4 regions of the Rhizobium sp. AN5 genome follow, and region 4 is predicted to be linked to each of the others. Evidence: riboswitches for the same ligand, from Rfam matches in the RefSeq annotation. Region 4 holds a riboswitch; each other region holds the start of a gene.

Region 1 (7,206 bases), on a different contig from region 4:
GCTGCATTGAATTACCACGTGTCGACAAGGAAGAGCCGATCGGCGTGGATCTCGAAGGCCGTTTGCAGTGCGGAAACGAGGTGAAGGCGGTACGGATCGTGGCGCTTTCGACCGAAACCGCGACCCTGGCGGATTTCAACCGGTCTTATGCCGAGGCAGAGTCCCTGTATGTGCCCGATGTGGGCTGGTTGCAGATCGATGCAACGAAGGTCTCGCAAACGCCCGGCAAATTCAGTCTCACCCCTACTGCCGACCAGCATCGTGCAATCTTGAGGCTGCTTTTCCGCAATGCGCCCGAAAATGTCGCGGAACAGGGCGACCTCTTGAAGTCCATGCAGATGTTACTCGCAAGGGCCTTCAGCTGAGACATGCCGCGCGAACACGGGACCGTGCTCGACGTAAACCGCAAGCTAGAGGCGGGCTTGTTTGGAAAAGCGCCTACCAAATGGGAAACTCATGTCTGTCAAATCGATCATCGCGACAGTTCTCATGACCTGCTTCACAACAGGAGTGGTCGCTGGTGGCGATGGGCGCACCGGTTCCGGATCAGTTCGCGACCGCCTTGCTGTGAGCTTGTGTACGGGTCTCGTTGGGAAGATGGACAAATCCACCACCCCCTTCGTATTTCGGAGCTTTGAGCCTGCACCGGGCGGCGAAGCGCTTGATCCCGCTCTTTCAAATGCGGGTTTCACCTATGACAATGCCCTGGCGACGATTGCCCTTTTTTCCTGTGGCAACGATGCCGAAGCAAAAAGGGTTGCCGATGCGCTGCTGCTCGCCGTCAACAACGATCGCTATTACAGCGATGGCCGCCTGCGCAACGCCTACCGTTCCGGCCCCGTTGCGAACGAAAACGATGCTATGCTTTTGCCCGGTTTCTGGAGTGAGGCCAGCAAGACGTGGGTCGAGGATGACTATCAGGTGGGCAGCGCAACGGGCAACCTGGCCTGGGCGGCACTTGCGCTTCTCACTGCCAGTGAACGATCAAGCAATCCGTCGTATGTACAGGCCGCGACCAAACTCATGCGCTGGATCGATGCGCATACGGCGGGCGTCCGCGATATCGGCTACACAGGTGGCACATTCGGTCATGAGCACGCACCGGCCAAACTCGAGTGGAAATCGACGGAACATAATCTCGATGTGTATGCCGTTGCGGGTTGGCTCGCCGAAATTGAGGGAGCGCGCGCCTGGCAGGCGATGCGGGACAAAACACGCAAATTTCTTGATGCGATGTGGAATGAGCAGCAGGGACGGTTTTACGTCGGCAGCCTGCCCGGAAGCGACACACCCAACTCGAGCCAGTCCGGAATAGATTCCGAGCTCTGGCCCATTCTCGCCGTGCCGGAGTTTCGGGGCCGCAGTGGGCGTGTTCTGCACTGGGTTGATCGGCATTATGCGGTCGCGGGAGGTTTTGATTTTAACGACGATCGGGATGGTGTGTGGCTGGAAGGTACGGCCCAGGCCGCGCTGGCATTTCAGCAGGTCGGCGATGCCGAGCGGGCCGAGGCGCTGCTTGCCACCATCGCCGCACAAATATCTCCCGATAACCTGATCTACGCGACAGTCGGGGACGAACTGACGACCGGGCTGATGATCGGGCCGACCTCGACCTTTGCCGACTTCAAATATTTCAGGTTGCCGCATGTCGGGGCCACTGCCTGGGCAATCCTTGCAGCGAAAGGCTGGAACCCTTTTCTTAGAAAAAGCGGTTGTATTCGTCTTTGTGAGGGATAACTGTCCGTCTCGGCGGCAGCAGGAGGATATTGCTCCAGGCCGTTGCGCCGGAGATTGAAAACTGGGACGCATGACGCTGCTGAAAGCGGCGAAAAGCGTAAAACCGCAACGTTGACTGCCGCGCCGAATGCAATCTATTCGGTCGGAACCGGCGATGGAAACGCAGACTTAAGGACATAAAGATATCGTTATATGATGTTGACCGATGACGTGGCTTACAATATGGTCATCACGCCTAAGGTTCCCCAGTCGTTGCACGCAACGTGCCGGGGCTAAGAGGGAAGTCGGTGCTCCGTGTCATGCGGAAAAGCCGACGCTGCCCCCGCAACTGTAAGCGGCGAGCTGAAGTCCAATATGTCACTGGTTTACCCCGGGAAGACGGACGGAAGTGATGATCCGTGAGCCAGGAGACCTGCCTTTGGTGAAATAACGTCCACGGGCGGGGTGTCCCAGTGTGCCGTAGCAAAGGCTGCATTGTCGCGGCCTGTCTTGCTATGCGTCCGCAGACCCATGCCCCCAACTTTATAGGGGCACAACATGTCTCAGACCTGCATTTTTACGATCACGAGCGTACCCTTCGATGAGGACTATCGTCCTTCAGAAAATACGCGCATCACCACCAATTTCGCCAATCTGGCCAGGGGCGAAAAGCGGCAGGAAAACCTGCGCAATGTCATGCGCATGATCGACAGCCGCTTCAACGCCCTCGCGCACTGGGATAATCCCAAATCGGACCGATACTCGGTCGAGTTGGAGATCATTTCGGTCGACATGAGCTTCGATGTCGCGGGTGAAAAATTTCCCCTCATCGAGATACTGAAGACGACGATCATCGATCACAAAACCAGTGAACGTATCGACGGCATTGTGGGGAATAACTTCTCCTCCTATGTGCGAGACTACGACTTCAGCATTGTGCTGCCGGAGCATAACAAGAGCGTTCCTGCCTTCAGCATTCCGGCCGACTTCGGCGACCTGCATGGAAACCTGTTCAAGTCCTTTCTGCGGTCGGATGCCTACCGCTCGCACTTTCGCAAGCCGCCGGTCATTTGCATCAGCGCCTCGACCAGCAAGACCTATTACCGGACCGAAAATCATCACCCCGTGATGGGCGTCGAATACCGGCAGAATGGGTTCTCGTCCACCGACCAGTATTTCGGGAAAATGGGATTGCAGGTTCGCTACTTCATGCCTGCATGCAGCGTTGCGCCGTTGGCCTTCTACTTTGTTGGGGACTTGCTGGGCGACTACTCCAATATTGAGCTAATCGGCGTCATCAGCACGATGGAAACGTTTCAGAGAATTTATCGCCCCGAAATCTACAATGCGAACGCAGCAGCCGGGACATTTTACCAGCCCAACCTGAAGCACCAGGACTATTCGCTGACCCGGGTCATTTACGATCGCGACGAACGAAATCGCTTGGCGGTGGATCAGGGTAAGTTCACCGAAAAACACTTCATCAAGCCATACCGCGCCGTCCTTGAGCAATTGTTTGCTCACCGCCCCGCCTGAGCATCACTTAGAAGAGGTCCCATCGTGAAGAAACTTCTCCCCACATCGACCGCTGGCAGCCTGCCGAAACCCTCCTGGCTTGCGCAGCCCGAAAAACTGTGGTCGCCCTGGAAGCTGGAAGGCGAGGAATTACTGGAAGGCAAGAGAGATGCCCTGCGCCTTTCACTGGACGATCAGCAACAGGCCGGCATCGACATCGTCAGTGATGGCGAGCAAACACGCCAACATTTCGTCACGACTTTCATCGAGCACCTCGACGGGGTCGATTTTGCAAAACGCGAGACAGTCAGAATTCGCGATCGCTACGATGCGAGTGTCCCGACAGTCGTCGGCGCCGTGTCTCGCCAGAAGTCCGTGTTCGTCGAAGACGCCAAGTTTTTGCGCCAGCAGACCAAACAACCCATCAAATGGGCGTTGCCGGGTCCGATGACGATGATCGATACTCTCTTTGACGGCCATTATAAGAGCCGTGAAAAGCTTGCCTGGGAATTTGCCGGAATACTCAACGAGGAAGCAAAGGAATTGGAGGCTGCCGGCGTCGATATCATCCAGTTCGACGAACCTGCCTTCAACGTTTTCTTTGACGATGTGAATGACTGGGGTGTCGCCACTTTGGACAGGGCAATTGAAGGGCTGAAGTGCGAGACCGCCGTCCATATCTGCTACGGTTACGGCATAAAGGCCAATACGGATTGGAAAAAGACACTCGGGTCAGAATGGCGGCAGTATGAGGAAACTCTCCCCAAGCTGCAGAAATCCGGCATCGGTATGATCTCCCTCGAATGCCACAATTCTCATGTCCCAATGGATCTTCTGGAACTTGTTCGAGGTAAGAAAGTGATGGTCGGGGCCATCGATGTGGCAAGCGATACCATCGAAACCCCGGAGGAAGTCGCTGCAACGCTGCGCAAGGCGCTTAAGTTTGTCGACGCAGATAAACTTTGCCCCTGCACCAATTGCGGCATGGCCCCCCTGTCTCGTCGTGTGGCAAGAGACAAGCTGAATTCCTTGAGCGCAGGAGCTGAGATCGTCCGAAGAGAGCTCACTGTTTAGTTTTTTGATAGTCTGAACCTGCGGATGGCAGCCGTTCGCCGCCACCGCGCCCATCGCGACAAACGCTGGGAGACTTACGAATGGCTATAAGGTCACGGCGCGGATCATTCTGACGGCTTCGACGGATGTCCGCCTCTTGGCGCAAAGCCGCCAAGACGGCCTGTTCAAGCCGGCAATTCCGAAGCGCAGGACGTTGCCAGATTAGAAAATTTACACATTCATTCCCCATCAACTGAGGATGTGACGGTTTTCATCCTTTCAAGGCGTAAGACAAGTCGCTTGCCATGGTAATTCCGTCGCTATCCACCGTCCACGAACCCGTATACGTCAAATGGGTGCTGCTTGCTTTGCACTACTGCACTCGATATTCGCGTGGCGCGACACCGAACTGGTTCCGAAACGACCGGCTGAAATGCGAGAGGTCATTGAACCCCCATCGGAAAGCGATCTCTCCAATAGAGCCGCCACCTTTGGCACGGAGATCGTTCGCGCATTTTTGCAACCTTTGCCGAAGCAGAAACTGGCTAAATGTCTCGCCGTTGTCTTCCAGCAGTCGGTGAACATAGCGAACCGAAATGCGGAAATGTTCGGCTGCCTTCGCCGGTGTCAGCGCCGGATCTGCCGCATGCGAAGTGATGTAATTGATCAGGGAAAAAGCGAGCTGATTGCGCAATGTCCCCCTGGCTCGGTCTCCCTCGCGATCGGATACGCCGAGAACCAACGCAACCAGTTCCACCAAATGGTTGGTGATGGAAAAGGACGCGGCGGCGTCTAGATGCTCGGCATTCATCGCAATCGATGACAGATAGTCTGTCGCAAGACGCGCAAGTGGAGCACTGCTGCTTATTTTAGTGGCCATCAGTCTGTCGAGTTGCTTCAGAAGAGGCTGCAGAATTGCCTTGGGAATGCGGAACGAATGCTGGGTCCAACTGTCGCTGCAGTAGTCGTTGATATATGGCTCGGTCGAATCGACGATCGAGAAATCACCGTGCTGCAAAAGCGCTTCCCTGCCGTTCTGCATCATCCGGCAGTGACCTTCCACTTGTAGATTGAGGAAGTACACCTGTTCGGGCATTCGGCTGATTTCCTGCCTGCGGCGATGAATTTTTTGCCTGCTCGACGAAATTGTCGTGACGTTGATCGAGTTTAGCAGCTTGGCACGAACGTGGCCGAAAAACGGGGCATGCCCTTCTGTTGTCGAGTTCAAAGCGACGTATTCCTGGCAGAGCACCTCTTTCCAGAAAGGGAAACGGTCCTTCTGCGGCAATTCGGTTGCGTTCCAGACAGTCATTTCCAGCGCCTCCGTCAGCGACGATTGTCGCAATGGTGAGGCAAAAAACATGCCAAGCAATCATCGTCTGCTGGGACGATCGACCCGAACCTGGGCCATTCCGCAGTCTTCGGGCATGAAGATGATGAACACCTTTATGGCCAGTGTCACTTTGCGCACAGAAACTGTTCACTGTGAGCCAAGACGCATGTTGCGTTGCGGCATAAGCTTGTTTCCGGGAACAAAGACAACAAACAGGAGAAGCTATGCGCAAGCGTCTGATATTCAATTGTTTTACCATGAACGTCCCTTCGCACATCTATCATGGAACGTGGCGGCATCCGAAAAATGAACTGGCCAATTTCAACGATTTCGCAACATGGGCCAACCTCGTCAAGAAGCTGGAGCAGGGCAAATTCGACGCGATCTTCTTTGCCGATATCCTGGGTGTCGATCCCGCCTATGACGGGAAATGGGATACATACTTCCAGCAAGGCCTTCACATGCCTTGCAACGACACCTTCACGCTCTGCGCTGCTCTGGCAGGCGTGACGAAGGATCTGGGGCTTGTCTTTACGAGTTCGCTTCTTTCCGAACACCCATTCGCGTTTGCCAAGAAGGCATCGACCCTCGATCACATCAGCGGCGGCCGCATCGGCTGGAACATCGTCACGAGCGTGACCGACAACGCTGCACGGAATTTCGGCTTCGACAAGATCGTCCCCCACGATCAGCGCTATGACTGGGCGGATGAATACATGGATGTGCTTTATAAGCTCTGGGAGGGGTCCTGGGATGCAGGTGCAATGATTGCGGACCGGGAAAGCGGCGTCTTCAGCGACCATACCAAGGTGCACCGCATCAACCATCAGGGCGAGCGCTACAGGGTTCAGGGGCCGCATCTCGTCAGCCCCTCGCCACAGCGCACGCCGATGTTATATCAGGCCGGCGCGTCGAAGCGCGGAAGCCAGTTTGCGGCGCAGCATGCCGAAGGAACATTCGTCCTCTATCCAAATGTGAACGGAGCCCGTATCGGCATCGCGGGTACCAAGCAAGTGGCCAGCCAGGCAGGGCGGGGCCCTGACGATCTAAAGTTCATCCAGGGACTGTCCTTCGTCGTCGGCAGCACGATGGAGGAAGCAGAACGCAAGGCGAAGGAAATCGACGAATGGGTCAGCTATGAGGGGCTGGCCGCGCATGTCAGCCGCGACATGGGAGTCGATCTTTCAAACATGGATCCTGACAAGCCGATCGACGAGTCGGGCCTGGATGGATTGCAGGGTTATGCCCGCATGATCGAGATGGGCAAGCCCGAGGGCGAGAAGGCAACTGTCAAGGATCTGGCAAATGCACTCTCCTACAATTGCCGTATCGTGGGAACTCCCGAATCCATCGCGGATGAACTGGAGCAGTGGCAGGATGCAGGTGTCGATGGCATTAACATGATATGCCAACTTCACCCTGATACGTTCGTTGATTTTATCGATCACGTCACGCCGGTTCTTCAACAACGCGGGCTTGCACAAAGCGAATATGCGGAAGGAACGCTCCGCGACAATCTTTTCGGGCGGGGATCGCTTCTCCCTGAGAATCATCCTGGCGCTTCCTATCGGAGCGCATTTAGCGGGCAG
Region 2 (7,206 bases), on a different contig from region 4:
TCAGTCCCTGCCTGCGCACCAGATCGAGCAGGCCGATCTGGTGGCCGATATCGAGATGGTTGGTCGGCTCGTCCAGCAGCAGAATATGCGGCTCCTGCGCCAATGCGCGGGCAATGTGCAGGCGCTGGCGTTCGCCGCCGGAAAGGTGATGCCAGTTTCGCGCGGCCTTGTCCGCCATATCGACATTTCCAAGCGCTGCATCAACGATGGCATCGTCCTTCGGCGACCATGCGGAAAGCGGGCCGAGATAGGGCGTGCGCCCCAGTTCCACGGCCTGCCGCGCGCTGATGCGCTCGGTGGTTTCGGCCTGCTGCTCCACAAAGGCCAGCCTGCGGGCAAGTTCGCGCCGCCCGAATGTGGCAAGCCGTTCCTCACCAAGCATAACATGACCCCGACGCGGCATGCGAATGCCGGCCAGCATGGAAAGCAGCGTGCTTTTACCCGAACCGTTCGGCCCGATGATACCCAGAAACTCGCCCGGGGCGACCTCCAGCGAAACACCGCGCACGATGTCGAGATTGCCGGCATGGAAATGCAGATCGTGGGCGGATAATTTCATGACCGGCCTCTCTTCTGCCCGAGAATGAAGGCGAAGGCGGGCGCGCCGACCAGCGCAGTGATCACGCCGATCGGCAGCACCTGCCCCGGAATGACGGTGCGCGAAAGAATATCTGCGATGATCATGAAAATTGCCCCGGTCAGCGCCGTCACCGGCAGCAACATGCCGTGGCGAACGCCAACGAAGATGCGCGCCGCATGCGGGATGACGAGACCGACAAAGCCGATAGAACCGACCAGCGACACCATGACTGCCGTCATGACAGCCGAAACCGAGATCAGCACCGCATAGACCCGGCGCACCGGAATACCGAGCGAAGCTGCTGCCTGACTGCCGAAAGCGAAAGCATCAAGCGCGCGTGCGTACCAGAGGCACACCGCAAGACCCGCAATACTGACTGGCAAAGCCAGCCAGACATCCGGCCAGCGCACGCCCGAAAGATTGCCCAGCAGCCAGAACATGATGCCGCGCGCCTGTTCGGCATTGGCGGATTTGGTGACGATGAACGACGTCATGGCGTTGAACAGTTGCGAACCGGCGACCCCCGCCAGAATGATGGCGCTGTTGCCGTGCCCTGCCCGCACCGCCAGAAGGCTGACCAGCGAAAAAGCCACAAAAGCCCCGATCAGGGCGCCCGCCGGCATCGTCAGGAACCCCGCCCCGAAGCCCAGAAGCGCCACGGCCACTGCCCCGGTTGAGGCGCCTGCGGAAATACCGAGGATATAGGGATCGGCGAGCGGGTTGCGCAGGAGTGATTGAAGCACCGCACCGGCCAGCGCCAGCGAGGCGCCACAGCACGCGGCAACAACGGCGCGGCTGAGACGGTAACTCCAGACGATGCCCTCATCCAGCGGCTCCAGCGGATAACCCGCATGAAAAACACGATTGGCAATGGTCTTTGCCACCACGTCGAACGGAATGGCAGTCTCGCCGATGGCCGCACCGCCAATCAGCGCGACGAGCAGCAGGGCGAGTGCGGCAAATGCCAGACCCGCCCTGCCAAGATTGACGGAAAGACCGTTCACTTGGCGAGACCGGCTGTGGAAATCGCCTCAGCCAGCGTTTCAATGCCTTCGATCGTGCGGATAGTCGGGTTCATCGCCTGCGCGTCCATTTCGAAGACATGGGCCGCCTTGACGGCGGGCATGATGCTGGCAACCGGATCGGTAGCGAGGAACTTGAGCTTGACGGCGACGTCATCGGCGGGGAAACGCCGGCGGTCCATCTTGCCGGCAACGATCACGGACGGATTGGCCTTGGCGATGGTTTCCCAGCCAACAGTCGGCCATTCCTCATCGCTTTCGATAACGTTCTTCAGCCCGAGCGCGGACATGATGTAACCCGGCGCACCATTGCGGCCCGCCACGTAAGGATCGATATCCAGCTCGGCGCTGGAGAACCAGAAAACTGCTGAAATCTTGCCATTCGCCGAAGCGATCTTGGCGCGGGCGGCTTCCTCACGCTTTTTCAGGTCGGCAACGACTTCCTCGCCGCGATCCTGCACGTTGAAAATTTTCGCAAGGTCGCGGACCTCCTGGTAGATCAGGTCCATGGTGAAAACGGACTTGCGCACGCCGTCGCCGCCGCCGGAATTATCCTTGCCCATGCAATCGGCAGGGGAGGTATAAACGGGAATACCGAGTTCGGCGAATTGCTCCGGTGTTCCAACAACGCCTTCGGGACCGATCTGCCACTGGAACTGCGTCGTCACGAGGTCCGGCCTCTTGCCAACCACCGCCTCGAAGCTCGGATCATTGTCGGCAAGCCGCTCCACCTTGGCATTGGCGTCTTCGTAACCCTTCAGAACCGGGCCGATCCACAGCGCCGTGCCCACCACCTTGTCGGCAACGCCGAGCAGATAGAGAACCTCGGTCGTGCTCTGGCCGACCGATACTGTGCGGGCGGGCGCCTGCTTGAAGGTGATTTCGTGACCGCAGCTATTGATCGTCAGCGGATAGGTGGTTTCGGCAGCCTGAGCGGCACCGGGGGTCAAGGCCGCTAATGCGACAGCCAGAAGACCGGCGGAAACCGGCAGGTGTTTGAAATGAAACATATGTTCTCCAGTCTAAATAAAGTGGCGTGATCCGCAGGCCGCGCGTCAAAACGCGTAGTGACAGAGCGACAACAAGTGTGGAGATGGAGAACGGGACTTTAAATACGTTTCCGCGGACGGAAAGGTCATAATTAGCTCCTCTTCCGGGCATCCCCGCCCGTAACGATGGTCAATATTATGACGGCAGGTCTCCTGGCTCACGAATATGCGCCGTTCATCTGCCTTCCCGCACCTTGAAGGGTGCAGTGGCATGACGCTTTTCAGGCGTCACGAGGATGAACGGCAATCCGCTTACAGTTGCGGGGGCAGCCACGGCATTGGGCGATAGAAATCGCCCGCACCATGTTCCCTATTAATCCCTTTGCCCTTCGGCTTCAGGAACCGTCGCTTTCTGACATAAGGGGCAAGCGACGGGGCGTCAATTGCGATAGTGCTGCAGCTCAGCACAAAGACGGGCCTGCCAGAGCGAAAATTTTTGTAGCACCGGAAGGCGCCGGTTGCGGCGCGTCTTTGGACATGGTGGTAAGAGTTTCAATCACCACCAGCCCGGATTGCGCAATAAAATCAGTAAAGAGACTATTGTCGCTGATGGTGTCGAGGCGCACCAGCTCATCGTCCAGATCGGAAAAATGCCGCCTCACAAGCGCAATCGCATCCATGTCCGCACCCGCAACGACCGGACCGATAATGTGGCCCCGCCCCGCCGCACGGCGCAGCGCAAAAGCGATAAGACGGTCCGCCTCAAACACACCGTAACCCGCATTCTGCGTCAAAAGTCGCTGTAAAACGTTCCGGCGCGAAACGCCAAAAGCCGCCCGGTCTAGTTCCACCACATCAGTCAGATGACCTGCGGATAACGGCTCTATTTGTTGTTTTCTGCCGGGCGGCGGTATCTCGAAAAGGCAATTCGCCCTTCCCCGGAAGAGATATACTTTTTCCGCATCGCCGGCAAAGCCCAACCTTGAAAACAGCCGCCGCGACGCTCCCGTCGCGTTCAACCGCAGGGAGACAGCGGGGAATGTCGCGACAAGTTTCTGCACCAGCCATGGTGCTACGCCCTGCCCCTGCAAACGGGGGGAAACAATGACCATGCCAAGCGTCGCAAACCCCTGATCATAGGGAAAGAGCATCGCGGTTGCGACAACACGGTCGATCTCATCGAGCGCAGCAAGACCCACGCCGCATTGCCGCAGAAAACACCATTCATTCGCGTGATATCGCCATCCGACGGCCATGGAGAGTGCATGCAGATGATCGGCATCCACCTCCGCGATATCCACGGTCCGCAGTTCGAAACTATCGACTTTGAGCAGGTCCATAACCAACGGCCCTCATCCCCTACGGCTCACAACCTTCATCCGGTCCCGGCCTAGCCCACGACATCCGACGGTAGCCGGTTACGCCAGCACGAATTTTCTGAAAGCACTGGAAGGTCACAACAATCTACCGAAATCATCCGCATTTCAGCAGATAAACGTCGCAGTCCATTCTAAGCTTTCGGGATGACAATCCGGTCAGCGGAGACGACCATTGAACGCAATCGAAATCCTTGAGCGTCTCGTCGGTTTCCCGTCGGTCGTCGGAACCGCCAATGGCGATATTGCCGGCTGGATCGCCGATTATCTTGAAAGCCACGGCGCGAAAGTATCGCTGCTTGCGGGACCGGAGGGCGACCGCGCCAATCTCTTCGCCACCTTCGGCCCGGCCGATCGCGCCGGATATGTTTTGTCCGGCCATATGGATGTCGTGCCCGCCAGCGAGCCGGAATGGTCTTCCGATCCCTTTACGCTGCGGGCGGAAAATGATCGTCTCTACGGGCGCGGAACCACCGACATGAAGGGTTTTCTGGCCACGGTTCTCGCCGCGGCACCTGCATTTGCGCGCATGGCGCTGAAACGTCCCGTGCATATCGCCTTTTCCTATGACGAGGAGGCGGGTTGCCGTGGCGTTCCGCATCTTCTCGCCAGATTGCCTGAACTGTGCGCCCAGCCGGCGGGCGCAATCATCGGCGAGCCCAGCAATATGCGGGCGGTTCGTGCGCACAAGGGTAAAGCAGCAGCTCGCATTACCATCCGTGGCCGTTCCGGCCATTCGTCACGCCCTGATCAGGGGGTGAATGCCATTCACCTGATGACCGGCATCATGGCAAAGGCCGTGGAGACGACACATGAGCTGACGAAAGGCCCCTTTGAAGCGACCTTCGAGCCGCCCTATTCCTCGCTGCAGATCGGCACGATGAAGGGCGGCCAGGCGATCAACATCATCCCCGATTTCTCGGCCATCGAGCTGGAAGCGCGGGCAATTTCCGGCACATCGCCGCTGGAACTGCTCGGGCCGGTTCGCGCAAGCGTCGAGGCTCTTGCAGCAAAGGGTGTCGATATCGAATGGACGCCTATGAGCGATTACCCGGCGCTTTCGCTTGCAGCCGATGCTCCGCTTGTTCTGCTTCTGGAGGAATTGACCGGCACCCCCTGTCTCGCCGCCGTCAGCTACGGCACGGAGGCGGGGCTGTTCCAGGCGGCAGGCATCGACGCCATCATCTGTGGGCCGGGGGATATCGGCCGCGCCCACAAGCCGGACGAGTTCATAACGACGGGCGAACTTTCGGCCTGCCAGTCGATGCTGGAAACACTCGCAAGCCGCTGTACGGCTTGAACCTTCGGGAAGCATAGATTTCAGATGACGTTTCTCTTCAATTCCGACGCCAAGCGTGGCGAAATTTTCCGGCAGGCTCTGGCCGCAGAACTGCCTGATCTGCCGTTTTCGATGGATGCGTCAACTGTCGATCCCGACGCAGTCCGTTACCTCATCACCTGGACGGTACCACAGGACATTGCCCGATATCGCAATCTCGAAGTCCTGTTTTCGATCGGCGCGGGTGTCGACCAGTTTCACATCGAGGCGATCCCTCAGACGGTAAAGGTCGTACGCATGGTGGATGAGGGCATCATCCGCATGATGCAGGAATATATCTGCCTCGGCGTACTTTCCCTTCACCGCAACCTGCCGGTCTATTTAAACCAGCAGCGCCAGCAACTGTGGAATGCCCTACCCCAGCGTCAGGCTGAAGAGTGCCGGGTGGGCGTTCTCGGCCTCGGCATGCTGGGCGTTGCGGCGCTGGAGCGGCTGAAACCTTTCGGCTTTCCGCTTTCCGGCTGGAGCCGCTCACCGCGTCAGATCGATGGCGTCACCTGCCATCATGGCGACGACGGCCTCAAAGCCATCCTCTCCACCAGCAATATTCTCGTCTGCCTGCTGCCTCTCACCGACGAGACCACCGGGCTTCTGAACGCCGAGCGTCTGGGGATGCTTCCCGAAGGGGCGGGGCTGGTTCACGCCGGGCGCGGCAAACAGCTCGATCACGACGCTTTGCTCGATGCACTCAACAGCGACAGGCTTTCAGGTGCGGTGATTGACGTTACCGATCCGGAGCCCCTGCCCAAAGACCACCGCTTCTGGACCCACCCGAAAATTCTCCTGACGCCGCATGTTGCCAGCGTCACCCAGCCCCATTCCGCTGCCCGCACCGTCGTCGAAAATATCAAACGATACGAATCCGGTCTCGAACCGCTCGGCCTCGTTGACCGTAGCCGCGGATATTGATCCTACCGTTCCAAGAAAGGACACCCATGTCTCTCCTCAAGACCATCGACACCAATCCCGCCTTTGAACCGAAAGCCTCCAAGGCCCTGCCCGAACGCCTCATCGCCGGCGACCCGTCGTTCAAAACCTGGCCGCTAGATGAAGCCCGTGATGGCACCGTGCATACTGGCATATGGGAAGCGACCCCCGGCGAAAGCCGCTCGATCAAGGGCGAGACATTCGAGTTCTGCCACATTATCGAAGGCGTTATCGAGATCACACCGGAAGGCGGCGCGCCGCTGCGTTACACAGCGGGCGACAGCTTCGTCATGAAGCCCGGTTTCGTTGGCGTCTGGAAGACAATCGAAACCGTGCGCAAGATCTATGTGACTGTGAACGGATGATTTGCCGAACAGCATGCCTGGCATCCCGGCTGATGGAGAGGCATTTTTGAGAAAAGCGATGGCTGGCAATCCACAGGTGGATGCCAGCCATGGTTTACATGGGTATCCTGCCCGGATGCGTTTCGACCGGATTTACGGCCCTCGATCGGACCCGCCGCAAGATTTTCGGCGCGGTCTTCATGCCCGCCGAAGATTGCGCTGTGGGCCACCAGCAAAACAGGATTTTCGTTCACCGCCCCCGCCGCAGTCGGTCGATGCTGCTTGCCATCAGGGAGTAGCTTTGGCGCATATCCACAGAGGATCATCCATGACGCTCAGCTTCGATCCAGACAGCCTGTCCCTGCCGATCGGCCATTTCATCGGCGACCGGCTGATCCCGGCTAAAAACGGCATCGACATGCATCGTCCTTCGGACGGCATCGAATATGCCGGTTGCCCGAAGGCGGATGCGGCACTTGTCGATGAGGCGGTACAAACCGCCAAAGCCGCACTGAAGAGCAGCAACTGGGGCAGCGTACGCCCGCGTGAGCGCACCAGGGTGCTGCAACGCTGGGCAGACCTGATCGAGCAGGAAGCCGAGACGCTGGCGAAAATAGAAGCGCTCTCCT
Region 3 (7,206 bases), 2.0 Mb from region 4:
TGTTCGATCCTGGAATATTCTGTTTCACGCATGTCTTTTCCCAAAGCCGCGGACACTTTTGGGAGAGAGGCTAGCGGATGTAGGTCTTCAGCACCTGGGCCAGCTCTTCCGCCGCACGCGCCCGCTCGTCTTCATTTTCGGCGTGCACGACGTGCTCATGCAGATGTTCCTGCATCACCTCCCCCGTCAGGCCTGAGAGCGCACCGCGCACCGAGGCCAGCAATTGCAGCACCTCGCCGCAGGGCTTGGAATCGTCCAGGGCACGCTCCACCGCCTCCATCTGCCCCTTGAGGCGACGGATGCGAGCGAGAAGCTTCTCCTTGTTGCGGATCGTATGGGACATGAGTACCTCATATACTATAGGGGGGTATACTATATTGCGATGTTTTTCGGTTCAAGCCCTGCGCGACGCAATCTTCGCGAATGTTTCGACCCCTAAAAATACCCCATGAAACTTAGGGGACTCAGTCATGACGACTATCGCAGCAACAACCAGCAGCTACTACGCAACTCCGGTCCGGACCCTTGAGCCGACGAAGACCAGGGAAACCAATGCAACCACCGAGGCCCTGCTGGAACTGACACGGGCGGCACACCGCGCGATTTCCAGCGCCGAGAGCGTTGCCGTTTCCGCCGCACCTGCCGCCGCCAGCGTTTCCGCCGGCCTTGCCGCAGCACTCTGGAACCTCGACAGCGGCGCACAGGCCAGAACCGAACCGGCGGTAGAGATCGCCGCATCCGCGCAGCCTGACGCCGCCGCCAGCATCGAGACAGAAGTTCTCAAAGCCCTGGCGCAGGCACTCGGCGTGGATGCTGCCGCCTGACACCCATTGAACGGCAGGCTGAAAAGCTATATCTCTAGAGACTAGAGCATCCGGTTCGTTCTTGTCCCGGCTGCTCTTGAGGATATGGAGAAGGCAATGCTGTCCATCGGTGAATTGTCCAAACGTACCGGCGTCAAGGTTCCGACGATCCGCTATTATGAGCAGATGGGCCTCATCCGCGAGGCAGACCGCTCGGAAGGCAACCAGCGCCGTTACGAAAAATCCGATCTCGAAAGGCTGGCCTTCATCCGCCATGCCCGCGATATCGGGCTCAATATCGACGCCATCAGAGAATTGATCGCGCTCAGCCAGCACCGGCAAATGCCGTGCGAGGGTGCGGACCGCATTGCCGCCGAACACCTCGCCCATGTGCGCGAAAAAATCAGCAGCCTCAAGAAGCTCGAGCATGAGCTGGAACGTATCGTCTCCCATTGCCATGGTCATTCGATCGAGGATTGTTACGTCATCCGCGCGCTTTCCGACCATGGCATGTGCGAAGGGGAGCATTGAGGCTGAAGAGCAGGCTTGACAGATTTCAGATTCGAGCGCATTGCATGGACATGATCAACGAACGCGCACCCATCTCCTGCTCGTACTTTTGGGCCTACCTGTAAAGGGCGGCTCGACAGATCATTTTGTCAACAAGCCGCCGTCAGGCGGCTTTGTTGTTTTTCAAGCGTCCTGACGGCACCGATAAAACCGAAGGACCAGAAAAATGACCGAAGACAGTTCCCTTACGCTGGAAAGACCGCCCGTCGTCATCATTCGTGGCGCACGCAAGACCGATTTGCCTGAGCTCAATGAGATGATCACCCTGCTTGCCACCTTTCATGGCGATGCGGCGGCGATTACGCCGGCGAAACTGGAACGCGACCTGTTCGGCCCGCTTCCCTGGGTGCATGGGCTGGTGGCGGAAGCCGACGGCGCATTGATCGGTTACGCCCTGATGCTGCCGCTCTACAGGGCGCAGGAAGGCCGCCGCGGGCTTGAGCTGCACCATCTTTTCGTGCGTGACGGTCACCGCGGCCATGGCACCGGCCAGCACCTGGTTTCCCGCGCCCGCGATATCGCCAAGCGCCTCGGTTGCGACTATCTTTCCGTCAGCGCCACGACCGGCAATGTCGCCGCGCATCGTTTCTACGAAAGCATGGATTTCGCGCCGCGCCCGGTCACCGGCATGCGCTACATGCAGTCTATCGCCTGATTGCAACCTTCGGAGACGGCCATGACACGGATTGCCATTGCGCTTGCGCAGGATTTTGCTGACTGGGAACCGGCGCTGCTTGCCGCCGCCGCGCGCGGCTATCTCGGCGTCGAGATCGTTTACGCAACCCCGGACGGCCGGCCCGTGGTTTCAATGGGCGGGCTCAACGTTACGCCCGACACATCCTATGACGCGCTTGATCCTGCTAACATCGATGCGCTCGTCATTCCCGGCGGCCTCAGCTGGGAAAAGGGAACGGCTGTCGATCTTGGCGGGCTGGTACAGCGGTTTCGCGAGAAGGGCCGACTGGTTGCCGGCATCTGCGCGGCTGCCAGCGCGCTTGCAGGCACGGGCGCCCTTGATGACGTCGCCCATACCGGCAATTCGCTCGCCTCGCACAAGGCCTATCCGTCCTATCGCGGCGAAGCGCTCTATCGCGACCAGCCGAAGGCGGTCAGCGATGGCGGTATCGTAACCGCAGCCGGCAGTGCACCGGTCAGTTTCGCTGTGGAAATTCTGAAACACCTCGGCCTCTTTGGTCCGGAAGCCGAGGCGGAACTTGGAATTTTTGCGGCGGAACACCGGTGAAGCTCACCTTGGTGTCGAGAGTTTTGCGGATCCTCTCATCCTCATTCCTGTGCCTGTCACAGGAATGAGGGCGCGCAAAGCATGAGCGTCCGGACAATATCGCGCATTACCCGCGATCAAGCACCCTGCACGCGCGGGGCGCAGGCTCCGCTCCCTCCCCCGCAATCGCACGGCGGATATCGCGGCTGTTGAGATGCAGACTGCGACCGGCCGGCAAAGCCGAGCGTTTTATTTTGGCAAGGGCTGCGGCCGTAAAGGCAGCCTCATTCTCATGAAAATAGGCGAGCGCCGCTTCCCGTTCCGGGCTGACGCCGAGGACTGCCTTGAAAGCAAGGCGATGCACGGCGCAGGAAGCGCCGTGACCGGGAACGGCAAAACGCAGCGCATCGAGTTCGTCACTCCATTCGGCTGCGTCCTGCATGGTTTCAAGCCGACTGGAAGCGCTTCAGGAAAAACGCGCTCAATGTTCCGAGCAAGGCCCAGAAGACAAAGCTGGTCACGGTGGCGGCGACGATGAACTGTCGTTCCAGCGGCAGCGGTGCCAGCGCATGTTCACCTTCCGGCGGCAGGGGCGCGCCCACCACATGTGGAGCAACGATCAACACCAGTGCGAGCACGATTGCCCAGGGTTCGCGCCGGAATGCGATCAGCGCAATGCCGCCTGCGGTCGCGGCAACCGTCGAAAGCCACCAGATTTGACGCGCCTCAAGCGCGGCGGCCGGGCTGCCCGGCAGTTCCGGCGGCAGGCCGATCATCGGCGCAAGCATGACGGCGGCAAAACCGGCCACACCCCACAAAAGGCCTTCGCGCCAGCCGGCATTGGTGCCGCGCAGCGAGATGAGGCCGGTGAGCACCAGCGCATAACCGATGGCGGTCAGCACGTTGGCGGCTACCGTATAGGCGGTGCGCTCGAAGCCGTCTGCCGGAGACCAGGCTTCCTCACTATGTTCGTGCGCGGGAATGGCAGCACCGGTCGTGGCCGGAGCATCATGGCTATGGGGCGCTTCGCCACCGGCATTTTCATAGGCTTCCGCCTTCAGGATCAGCGGCGTGGTGCCGAAAGCCTGCATGGCCGAAACGGCGAAGCCGCCAACGATGCCGACGAGGACGGCGGTAAAAACGATATTGCGAAAGAACGACATGCTTTCCCCCTCAATGGCAAGGGAAAGCATTGGCATGACGTGTGTCATGCGCGGCGTTGTGAACGGCTTCCACATGCGAAAAGCCGACAAAACCGACGACGAACAGGCCAAGCACGATCGCCGTCAGCGATTGCGCGAAGCTGCCCGTTTTTGCTGAAACGGCGGCATTTGCCGTATTCTGGTTGATGGACATGGTGACCCCTCTTACGGCGCGACCCCGCGCCTTTAGACGCGGCGGAACGGCAAAACGCCGTGCAGCCGCATGCGATACACTTCACCACGGGGATACGAGACTGACACAGGGCGGCACGTTCAAGCGCAACCACCCTGAAATTCCGCTCTTCCGGACACCCCGCCGGCATGGACATTTCCGTGATGGCAGGTCTCCTGGCTTACGGGTCAAAACCTGAAACACCTTCCCGGCATTGCCCTCGCCCATATCCGGCGAGATGCTTACCAGTGGCATTTCGTTTCAGGCTCTCCGCTCACAGTTGCGGGGGCAGCCACGAATGAGGATGTCTCCCTATCGTGTTCCCTTTTCACCTTCCGGAACGCCCGGAAGGAACCATCACACGATCGTTATCCGATGGGTGCGGGTGGGAGTCAATGGCAGGCCGGCGTGAGAATTGCGCACTGTTGCTGGATGCCGGATCAAGTCAGACATGACGGCAAAGGGCTACCGCGCCGGGATGGCCTTCAGATAGGCGGCGATCGCATTGCGGTCATCGGCCGTCAGATGCGCCATGTTCTGCTGGACCTTGACCATGGAGCCGCCGACGCTGTCGAATTCCGGGGTGAAGCCGGTTTCCAGATAGTTGGCAATATCGGCCGCCTCCCAGCCTCCTACGCTCTGCGAGCCGGGGGTGATATCGGGAATGCGGCCCTCGCCTTCGGGATTGGGACCACCGGCCAGCCATTTGCCATCCAGAAAACCGCCAAGCGCATTGCGCGGCGTGTGGCATTCGCCGCAATGGCCCGGGCCTTCCACCAGATATTGGCCGCGCAGCAATTCGGCATTGGCATCGGCAAGCTCGACGCGGGGTGGCGCGGATGTATCGAAATAGAGGAATTTCCAGCCGCCCAATGCCATGCGCATGTTGAGGGGGAACGGCAGTTCATGATCCGGCGCATCATTCTGGCTGGCGGGCAGAACCCGCAAATAACCGAAGAGGTCGTTGATGTCCTTCTGCGTCATGCGGGCATAGGAGGCGTAAGGGAAGGACGGGTAGAGATGTTCGCCGTTCTTGCCGACGCCGCGCGTCATCGCATCGCCGAATTCCGAAAGCGTCCAGCCGCCAATGCCATGCTGAGGATCGGAGGAAATATTGGGCACATGAAAGGTACCGAAGGGGCTTTTCAGCGCCTGCCCGCCCGAGAGCGTCAAAAGCGCATCGCCCTTGGCATCTGGTGCCGCATGGCAACTTGCGCAGCCGCCCGCCCAGAACAGCGTTTCGCCATTGGCAAGGTCCGGCTCGCCAAGGCTCACCCAGTGGCTGGGTGCCTGACGCACAGGCGCGGTCACCCAGGCGAAAATGCCGAAACCGGCAATGGCCGCCACCGCGATCCCGCCCGCGAGCTTCGTCCAAATGGAGGCCATGACCCCTCTCCCCATTATCACCTGATGAGATCAGGCGTCATTCCCGCTGAAAAAACGCCGCCGTGAAGCGGCGTTCTTAATAGGATTATTTCTTCAGACGGTAGGTCTGGTGGCAGGCACCACAATCGGCACCGAGGGTCTGCATGGCGGTGGTGACACCTGCCTGATCGGCCGGAAGGCTGGCGAGGACCTTGTCCGCATCGGCACCGAGCTTGGCGGCCTTGGACTTGAAGTCATCGAAATTTTCCCAGATCGCGGGTGCCGCAGCACTGCCGGTCTCGCTGCCTGGGGGAAACTGGTCGGGGAAAGCCTTGGCGTTGGTGCTGATGGTCGTCACGGCAGCCTTTACGACTTCGGCGTCATAAGGCTTCTGGCCCTTGGAGATGGCAGCAAGCGCACCCATGGAGCCGCCGATCTGCTTCATCATGCCTTCACGTTTTTCGACTTCGCCGGCAGCGTAGACCGCTCCGGCGCAAAGACAGCCGAAAAGCATGGCCGCCGCGATGGTTTTCAGTTTCATACACTTTCTCCTTGATTCCGGCAGATGCCGAACGCGCGATGAACGGCGCGAGGATGCCCTTTCCGCATGGCGAAAAGAAGTCACATTGCAGTGAATTTCCCCAAGAAAACAGAAGTCTAGGAGAGTGCTTCCCAAAGCGTAACCAGGGCTGCGGCAATCAGCATGAAACCAGCGGCGCGGCCGATGAAAATCGTCGCGGCAGGCGAGGAAACGAGCCATGCCCGGCTTTTATCCGCCGTCAGCGCCAGAGCGCCATAGACCGTGAACTGCGTGATGGCCACCATCGCGCCCATTACCAGCCCCTGCATCCAGATTGGACCATAGTCGGGTTTGAGGAATTGCGGATAGATCGCCATCATGAAGAGATAGGCTTTCGGATTGGAAAGGCAGGTGAGCACGGCCCGCCAGAACGCCTTTCTGACAGAGGCGCTCGCCTGTGCCTCATCGCCATTGACAGTGATAGCGCTGCTCATCAGGCCGACGCCGATCCAGACCATGTAAGCGGCACCGGCGACCAGCAGCGGCAGGAACAGCGACGGCATCCAGGCGGCAAGCATGCCGACGCCCAACGCACCGTAGAGCGAATGCACCATGCCGCCGGCGCTCATGCCGCTTGCGGCGGAAAGCCCGGTTCTTTTGCCACCCGTCAACGCACTTGCCAGCACGAACAGCATATCCATGCCCGGCAGGATGATGATGCCGAACAGGACCAGAAAGAAAAGCCAGAGATTTTCGGCGTAACTCATGTCAGTATCTCCCAAGACAGTTTGCTACACATTCGGGAAAACTCATGTTTCTCAATGTGTTTTGCTGCTTATAGGAAAAGCCAACTGACAGCGTTGTGTCAGTTGCGTTGGGAAACCTCCGGGAAAACGGCAATGCGCAAGGCATCGAGACTGTTCGAGATCATCCAGATCCTGCGGGTGGCGCGCAGGCCGATCACCGCGCAGACCATTGCCGAGGCACTGGAGGTCACGGTGCGCTCGGTCTATCGCGATATTTCGGCCCTTCAGACCATGCGCGTGCCGATCGAAGGGGAACGCGGCGTCGGTTACATCCTGCGTCCCGGCTTCAACCTGCCGCCGCTGATGTTTTCCATCGAGGAGACGGAGGCGATCGTGCTTGCACTCGCCATGGTCGCGCGCACTGGCGATACCGAATTGCGGCAGGCGGCCAAAAAGGTCAGCGACAAGATTGCCGCATCCCTGCCCGAACCCCTGTCGAAAACCCTGTCCGCCAATGCCCTGCACGCCTGGGGCAGCATCGCGCCCTCACCCGCCGGCGTCGATCTTGCCATGGTCAGGCGGGCGGTGCGCGACGAGGAGCGGCTG
Region 4 (7,206 bases):
TTTCGACCGCAGAAAGGCAGCGATGCGGTTTGCCACCTGCTCGACGCGATCAGCCTCCGGTACATTGATGAGGCTGATACCGCCATCAGTCCGCACCTGCTTGAATGAGATCGCGCCAGCAAGAATCCGGCCATCGAGTTCCGGCAGGACCACATGCATGGCAAGATCGGAAGGGTTGAGACCGCGCGCATTTTCCGCCCAGCCGTCCCGTCGCGTCGTCGCCATAACCACCTGAAACACCGGCACGCCTAGGCGGTCAAACAGGGTTTTACCGCTGTCGTCCATCTGACTGGCAAAAGCCGTGGCGGCAACGATGGCGGCGGGCTGGAGTTCGGGCAGTACGGTTTCGAGAAAGCAGATCGCCTCCCCATCCTTGAGGCCGCTGACGAAAATCGGCAACGGCGCAAAACCGCGCTGAGAGAGCGCGTGAAAAAGCGCATCCACGGGCGCCGCATCGGCCGCAAGAAGCATGGAGCGGTAAAAGAAAATGGGAAGGACAGCTGCATCGGCGGGAAAACCGGCGCAGGCTTCTGCCTGATCCACGACGCCTTTACCGGGCCGGTAAAAGCCGGCTTTCGGCAGCGGCTGAGCCTGGATATCTGGCCATGCGCCACCACTTACAAAGGCAGCAAGACCAGTGGCAAGCCGGTCCATATTTTCCCGCCCACCCTCGCGGAAGAAGGCGAGGACCGACGCCAACGTCTGGCGATCAACGGTCGAGGCCGCTTCGAGCTTTTCGTCTCTCTCACTGCATTCACCCGGCAGGAGCATAAGTTTTATGCCACGTCGCCGCGCCATAGTACTGAGCTGATCGACGCCATAGCGCCAGCGCTCCGCGCCGCCGAGAATCCGGATAAGGATGACACGGGCATGTTCGGCCGTCTTTTCGATCCACAGATCGACCGACATCGGATGCCGAAGCTCGGAGAGGTTGGCGGCAGAAAGGGACGGAAGTGCGCGCCCTGCCTGCCGCCATGCCTGTTCCAGCCCGGCAAGATCGCTTGCCGAAAAAGACAGCATCACCACATCCGATCGCGGTTGGTTGAGATCAACCGGCTCGATCAGGTCGTCCAGAGACGAGGATGTGGTGGCGAGAATGTGCATGTCTATCAGGCGGCCAGCATCTGTTCGATCTTTTCGCGGTTGAGGCCCTTTTCGCCTATGACGACGAGGCGGCTGCGGCGCTCTTCACCGGCCGCCCAGGGACGGTCGTAATAATGGTTGACGCGGCTACCGACTGCCTGCACCTGCAGGCGCATCGGCTTGGTGGATACTTCGACGAAACCTTTGATGCGCAGAACATTTTCTGCAGCCGCCGTCTCGGCGATACGAGCCGCCAACGCTTCCGGATCGGTCACGGCCGGGAGGTCGATGACGAAGCTGTCGAAATCGTCATGTTCATGGTCGAGTTCACCATCGTGATGGGTGCGGCGGTTTTCGATATCCTCTTCAACCGCAAGACCAAGGCCGATCAGCACGGCCGGATCGATGGCGCCATTCGAGGCGACGACGATCTTTGCGGCTCGCGGCAAATGCTCGAGAATATGAGCCTTCGCCTTGTCCAGACCGGCGCTATCGAGCAGATCCGCCTTGGTCAGCACGATAAGATCGGCACAGGCGATCTGGTCCTCGAAAACCTCTTCGACCGGATCGTCGTGATCGAGCGCTTCGTCATTTGCGCGCTGGGCGGCAAGTGCTTCCATGTCATGCGCCACCTGACCCTCGGCAAGGGCAGCGCCATCCACGACAGCTACCACAGCGTCAACCGTCACGCGGCTCTTGATGGCCGGCCATTGAAATGCCTGCACCAGCGGCTTGGGCAGGGCAAGGCCGGAGGTCTCGATGAGGATATGCTCCACCTTCGGCTGGCGGCTCAGAATCTGTTCGATTGCTGGCTGGAAATCATCCGCCACCGTGCAGCAGATGCAGCCATTGGCCAGCTCAACGATGTTTTCCTCTGGGCAGCTTTCAATGCCGCATCCCTTGAGGATATCGCCATCGATGCCGATATCACCGAATTCGTTGACGATGATGGCAAGCCGCTTGCCATCAAGCTTTTCGAGGAGACCGCGCAGCAGCGTGGTTTTTCCAGCCCCCAGAAAGCCGGTGACGATGGTGCAGGGAACGCGGTCCAGAAGGGTGCTCATGATCTCTCCTCGGTAAAATCGAATGGGGGAATGCGCGCCACCATGCCGCGCTTCAATGTGTCGGGGCGGCCGCGCCAGGGCATCAGGCCATCTGAGGAGGCGGCCAGCATTTGCGCGCCCTCGAGCAGGTCTTCCGCATCGTTGGGCGTCAGCCCGCCGAATACATAGGACCAGCCATCGGCACCGCGCAGCACGGCACTGAGGCCGCGTTTGCAATTGGCAAGGCAATTGACGGAGCGAACATCGATGCCGGAGTCACGCGCTTTTGCTATGGCAGCTTCCGCAAGGATGGTGCCGGGGCGCGGCTCCGCATTGGGATCGGTGTCGTCGCGACAGCTTCGGCAGACAAAAACGACCACGCCGGAAGCTGTGTTGACTTCCATTGTCCCGTCCGCACAAGAAGATGTTGTGGTAATATCCAAACCGTTCCGCTTTCCGCGCCTTTAAACTCATCGGGGTGCGGATGTCGAAAACAGCGCACTGAAAAGCGCGGCTGCAAATCAATTCGACCGGCTGACCGGAGCACCCCGCCCGGCAGACGTTTTTTCCTGAAACGGCAGGTCTCCTGGCTTGCGGCTTTAAAACACCCTGCACCACCTTCCCGGACCAATTTTATGGTCCAGTGGCTTCACAGCGCGGGCTTACCGCTTACAGTTGCGGGGGCAGCCACGGAATGACCCGGTATGGGGTGGAACCGTGTTCCCTCTTAGCTTTTCCCGTTGCCGGGAAAAGACCGTCAGTGCCTTACCCTTAGGCTGAACGGGCGTGACGGTCAATGCTGCCGGCTTGTCGATTGCCGGGTGCGGCAAATTGAGTATAGTCGCCGCTCCGAATGGCGGGGGCATACGGTCCCGCGCCGCTGGACGAGAAGGAAAACGCGATGACACGCGATATCAGCGACAGCGAAGCCGAACGCCACCGGCAGAAAATGGTCAACCGCAAGACGGTTCAGGATGCCGAAGTCGCGGAAAAGATCATCGAAAAAGGTCTGCTGATGATCAATACCGGCCCCGGCAAAGGCAAATCCACGGCCGCTTTCGGTCTTGCTTTACGCATGCTCGGCACAGGGCGGCGGGTCGGCGTCGTCCAATTCATCAAGGGCGCATGGTCGACGGGTGAACAGCAGGCCCTGACTTTGTTCGGCGACAGGGTGGAATGGCGCACCATGGGCGAGGGATTTACCTGGGACACGCAGGACCTGAAGCGCGATGTCGCGGCAGCTAAAAAGGCCTGGGACGAAGCGAAAGCACTGATGGCTGATGAGACGATCGGATTGCTGGTTCTCGACGAACTGAACATTGCGCTCCGCTACGATTACCTGCCGCTGGAAGAGGTCGTCGAAACGCTTTCCAACCGTAGATCCGATCTCCATATCATCGTCACCGGCCGCAACGCCAAACAACCGTTGATCGACGCTGCCGACATGGTGACGGAAATGACCCTCGTCAAACATCACTTCAAGGCAGGTGTGAAGGCGCAGGCCGGGATAGAATACTGACATGACTGCACGTGTGCTGATGTTTCAGGGAACCGGCTCGGATGTCGGCAAATCGCTGATGGTGGCTGGCCTTGCCCGCGCCTTCGTCAGGCGTGGCCTGTCCGTCATGCCGTTCAAGCCGCAGAACATGTCAAACAATGCGGCGGTCACCGCCGATGGCGGCGAGATCGGTCGCGCGCAGGCGCTGCAGGCGCGGGCAGCAGGCGTTCCGCTGTCGGTTCACATGAACCCTGTGCTTTTAAAGCCGCAGAGCGAAACCGGCGCACAGGTCGTCGTACAGGGCAAAATTGTCGGCAATGCCAAGGCTGCCGACTATCAGCACATGAAAGCCGGGCTGATGCCGCGTGTGCTGGAAAGCTTCGAGCACCTGAAACAACAGGCCGATCTGGTGCTGGTGGAAGGGGCGGGAAGCGCTTCTGAAATCAACCTACGCGCCAACGACATCGCCAATATGGGTTTTGCCCGCGCCGCAGATGTTCCCGTGATCCTGATCGGCGATATCGACCGGGGCGGGGTCATCGCCAGCCTCGTGGGCACAAAAACCGTTCTCGAACGCGATGATGCCGCGATGATAGAGGGCTTCATCGTCAACCGCTTTCGCGGTGACCCTGCGCTGTTTTCAGACGGCATGCGGATGATCGCGGAAAAGACCGGCTGGGCGTCCATCGGGCTATTGCCGCATTTTTCCGATGCTGCGAAATTGCCGGCGGAGGACGCCCTTGGGCTTACCGGCCCGGCGCAACAAAAGCCCGGCGCGAAAATCCGCATTGCCGTGCCGATCCTGCCGCATATCTCCAATTTCGACGATCTAGATCCGCTCGAGATGGAGCCGGATGTGGAGCTGATCCGGGTGCGGCCGGGCGAGACCATTCCCGCCGATTGCCGGCTGGTTCTGCTCTGCGGTTCGAAATCCACCATAGCTGATCTCGCCGTGCTGAAAAATGCAGGCCTCGACATCGACATCAAGGCACATGTGCGCCGCGGCGGTTATGTTCTCGGTCTCTGCGGCGGATACCAGATGCTTGGAAAAACCGTTGCCGACCCTGACGGCATCGAAGGACCACCAATGACAGTCGATGGGTTGGGCCTGCTGGATGTGACGACGGTTTTGACCGGCGACAAGAGGCTCGTTTCCGTGCAGGGACAGAGTTTCGACGGAATTCCCTTATCCGGCTATGAAATGCATGTTGGCGAAACGACGGGTGCTGCGGGCAACCTGCCATTTTCGACTATTGACGGACATGCCGATGGCGCAATTTCGCCCGATGGCCGCATCCTAGGCACCTATATCCACGGCCTGTTCGCGGATGACCGCCAACGCGGGGCGTGGCTTGAGCGCCTTGGTGGGCAGGGCACGCAACTGAACTATGATGCGCAGGTGGATGCCGTTCTTGATCGCCTGGCGGCCCATATGGAGAACCACCTCGATCTCGACAGACTGCTTTCTATAGCGCGATAAGTATCGCCAGCAATCCGAACAGCGCGATCAGCAAGAAGTCTGCGATCCTCGCCAGCCTGAGCGCCGTGCGAATATCGCCAGCAACCAGTGTCGCTCTTCCGCCTTCACCCATGAAACGAGCCTCGATCATCTGCCCGCCATAGGAGCGCGGCCCGGCCAGCGCAAAGCCCAGTGCCCCGGCCAATGCCGCCTCCGGCCAGCCGGCATTGGGAGAGCGGTGATGCCGCGCATCGCGGCGTATCGCGGCAATAGCCCCTTTCGGTGATGCACCCTTCACGAAAAACGCGGCGACCACGAAAAGACCGCCGCTCAGTCTCGATGCCGGCAAATTGACTAGATCGTCCAGCCGGGCTGACGCCCAACCAAAGGCCTCATGGCGTGGCGAGCGATGACCGATCATGCTGTCGGCCGTGTTGATTGCCTTATAACCCGCACCGCCTGGCAGGCCCAGAATACCAAGCCAGAGGGAAGGGGCGACAATGCCGTCAGAGAAATTTTCAGCCAGACTTTCAATCGCCGCCCGGCAGATCGCCGCCTCATCCAGCGCCTGCGGATCGCGCCCGACGATCATGGAGACAGCTTTGCGCCCGCCGTCCACCCCCTCGCGTTCCAGCGCAATGGCGACGGCCTCCACATGCTGTTCCAGACTTTTTTGGGCGGGAAGTGACGCCCCAAGCACCGCAACAAGCAACAGACCAAGGGGCAATAAAAGCAGAACCGATTGCACTAACCATGCGACAAGCACCGCCAGCGCCAGAAAAACGGAAAGCGCCGTGACGCCTGCCGCCTTGCGCTGCGAAAATGAAGCACTCTCCCGGTTCCATTTTTTGTCCAGCAGCGCGATAAGCGAACCGATCCAGGTGACGGGATGACCGATGCGTTTGAACAGCCAGTCCGGATATCCAGTCAGGCGTTCGATCAAGAGCGACAGAAAAGCGAGAGCGAAGAACATGGGCGATAAGGTACCGGAAAAGGCGCAGGCTGCGATCCGTCACGGCGGCAATCTCGGCAAGGCGCGTCTGATGTTTCCTGAAGCGCCGAAACCGTGGATCGACCTGTCGACCGGGATCAATCCGCACTCCTACCCGCATTCTCCCGTTCCCGCCAGCGCATTTGCCCGCCTGCCGGAACCCGACGCGGCCGAAGAATTGAAAAGGCTCACCGTCGCCTCTTTCGGCGCACCATCCGCGGGGCATGTGGCACTGTCCCCCGGCACCCAGATGCTGATGCCATTGCTGGCTCACCTGGCACTCGAACGCGGAGCGAAAAGCGGAGCCGTGCTCTCCCCCGCTTATGCCGAACATGCCCGCACCGCGCGCATGGCCGGACTGACAGTGACCGAGGTAGACCATATCAGTGATCTGTCAGCTTACGACTATGCGGTGGTGGTCAATCCCAACAACCCCGATGGTCGCGTCACGGATCGAGAAGCTTTGTTGTCGCTGGCCGAGGCGATGCGCCGCAAAGGCGGCCTGCTTGTCGTAGACGAGGCCTTTATCGAGACAGGACATACGGAAAGTCTTGCAAATGCCGCAGGGCGCGACGCGCTGGTGGTGCTGCGATCCTTCGGCAAGTTCTACGGCATGGCAGGGGTCCGGCTCGGTTTTGCGCTTGCGCATCCCGACATCGCTGCGGAACTGGAGGCAAGGCTTGGCCCCTGGGCAGTATCCGGGCCGGCACTCAACATCGCGACGCAGGCTTTGGCGGACAGGGAATGGCAATCATTCATGCGCCTGCGGCTTGCGGCAGAAGCACAGCGTATGAGTGAATTGCTGGAAAAAGTGGGCCTGAAGATTGCCGGCGGTACGTCCCTGTTTACCCTGGTGCGGGACCACCGGGCCAAAGAACTGTTCGATCACCTTGGCCAGCACGGCATTCTGGTGCGCATTTTTGATGAAAGGCCGAACGACATGCGTTTCGGCCTTCCCGGCAGCGAAGAGGAGTGGCAGCGCCTCACGGAAGCGCTGTTATCCTTCAATCATCCCTTGAACGTGTAGGTCGCGATAGAATCCGGCTTCATTTCAATGGAGAAACCGGGCAGCTTCGGCGGCATGTACGCGGCATTGCGAATATCGCAGGGTTCGATGAAATGCTCGTGCAGA

Evidence for each region. A riboswitch is a leader RNA that binds a small molecule or an ion and turns the genes downstream of it on or off. The one in region 4 is predicted to bind cobalamin.
Region 1: it holds a riboswitch for cobalamin, as region 4 does, so the genes downstream of both, CRP02_RS03335 (DUF1852 domain-containing protein) here and CRP02_RS25405 (DUF1636 family protein) in region 4, are expected to answer to the same signal.
Region 2: it holds a riboswitch for cobalamin, as region 4 does, so the genes downstream of both, CRP02_RS05770 (ABC transporter substrate-binding protein) here and CRP02_RS25405 (DUF1636 family protein) in region 4, are expected to answer to the same signal.
Region 3: it holds a riboswitch for cobalamin, as region 4 does, so the genes downstream of both, CRP02_RS15410 (CbtB domain-containing protein) here and CRP02_RS25405 (DUF1636 family protein) in region 4, are expected to answer to the same signal.

Annotation. Positions count from the first base shown of each region.
Region 1 is NZ_OCMJ01000002.1:509,843-517,048, reverse strand. Features, by position in the region: partial or broken gene CRP02_RS03345 (glycosyltransferase family 2 protein) at 1-365, shown strand, start outside; gene CRP02_RS03340 (hypothetical protein) at 457-1,737, shown strand; cobalamin riboswitch at 1,959-2,172, shown strand; gene CRP02_RS03335 (DUF1852 domain-containing protein) at 2,275-3,252, shown strand; gene CRP02_RS03330 (methionine synthase) at 3,277-4,305, shown strand; gene CRP02_RS03325 (helix-turn-helix domain-containing protein) at 4,658-5,647, opposite strand; gene CRP02_RS03320 (LLM class flavin-dependent oxidoreductase) at 5,842-7,206, shown strand, end outside.
Region 2 is NZ_OCMJ01000003.1:518,031-525,236, forward strand. Features, by position in the region: gene CRP02_RS05760 (ABC transporter ATP-binding protein) at 1-559, opposite strand, end outside; gene CRP02_RS05765 (FecCD family ABC transporter permease) at 556-1,584, opposite strand; gene CRP02_RS05770 (ABC transporter substrate-binding protein) at 1,581-2,612, opposite strand; cobalamin riboswitch at 2,777-3,013, opposite strand; gene CRP02_RS05775 (GNAT family N-acetyltransferase) at 3,053-3,931, opposite strand; gene argE (acetylornithine deacetylase) at 4,143-5,267, shown strand; gene CRP02_RS05785 (2-hydroxyacid dehydrogenase) at 5,292-6,215, shown strand; gene CRP02_RS05790 (cupin domain-containing protein) at 6,242-6,598, shown strand; gene CRP02_RS05800 (aldehyde dehydrogenase family protein) at 6,906-7,206, shown strand, end outside.
Region 3 is NZ_OCMJ01000004.1:625,243-632,448, reverse strand. Features, by position in the region: gene dmeR (Ni(II)/Co(II)-sensing transcriptional repressor DmeR) at 71-343, opposite strand; gene CRP02_RS15440 (hypothetical protein) at 471-824, shown strand; gene CRP02_RS15435 (MerR family transcriptional regulator) at 921-1,334, shown strand; gene CRP02_RS15430 (GNAT family N-acetyltransferase) at 1,540-2,028, shown strand; gene CRP02_RS15425 (type 1 glutamine amidotransferase family protein) at 2,050-2,616, shown strand; gene CRP02_RS15420 (hypothetical protein) at 2,723-3,037, opposite strand; gene CRP02_RS15415 (CbtA family protein) at 3,042-3,758, opposite strand; gene CRP02_RS15410 (CbtB domain-containing protein) at 3,769-3,951, opposite strand; cobalamin riboswitch at 4,118-4,343, opposite strand; gene CRP02_RS15405 (c-type cytochrome) at 4,435-5,355, opposite strand; gene CRP02_RS15400 (c-type cytochrome) at 5,441-5,875, opposite strand; gene CRP02_RS15395 (LysE family translocator) at 5,992-6,621, opposite strand; gene CRP02_RS15390 (helix-turn-helix transcriptional regulator) at 6,754-7,206, shown strand, end outside.
Region 4 is NZ_OCMJ01000004.1:2,617,083-2,624,288, forward strand. Features, by position in the region: gene cobN (cobaltochelatase subunit CobN) at 1-1,104, opposite strand, end outside; gene cobW (cobalamin biosynthesis protein CobW) at 1,110-2,147, opposite strand; gene CRP02_RS25405 (DUF1636 family protein) at 2,144-2,530, opposite strand; cobalamin riboswitch at 2,685-2,900, opposite strand; gene cobO (cob(I)yrinic acid a,c-diamide adenosyltransferase) at 3,028-3,645, shown strand; gene CRP02_RS25415 (cobyric acid synthase) at 3,647-5,104, shown strand; gene cbiB (adenosylcobinamide-phosphate synthase CbiB) at 5,091-6,056, opposite strand; gene cobD (threonine-phosphate decarboxylase CobD) at 6,055-7,101, shown strand; gene CRP02_RS25430 (L-fuconate dehydratase) at 7,083-7,206, opposite strand, start outside.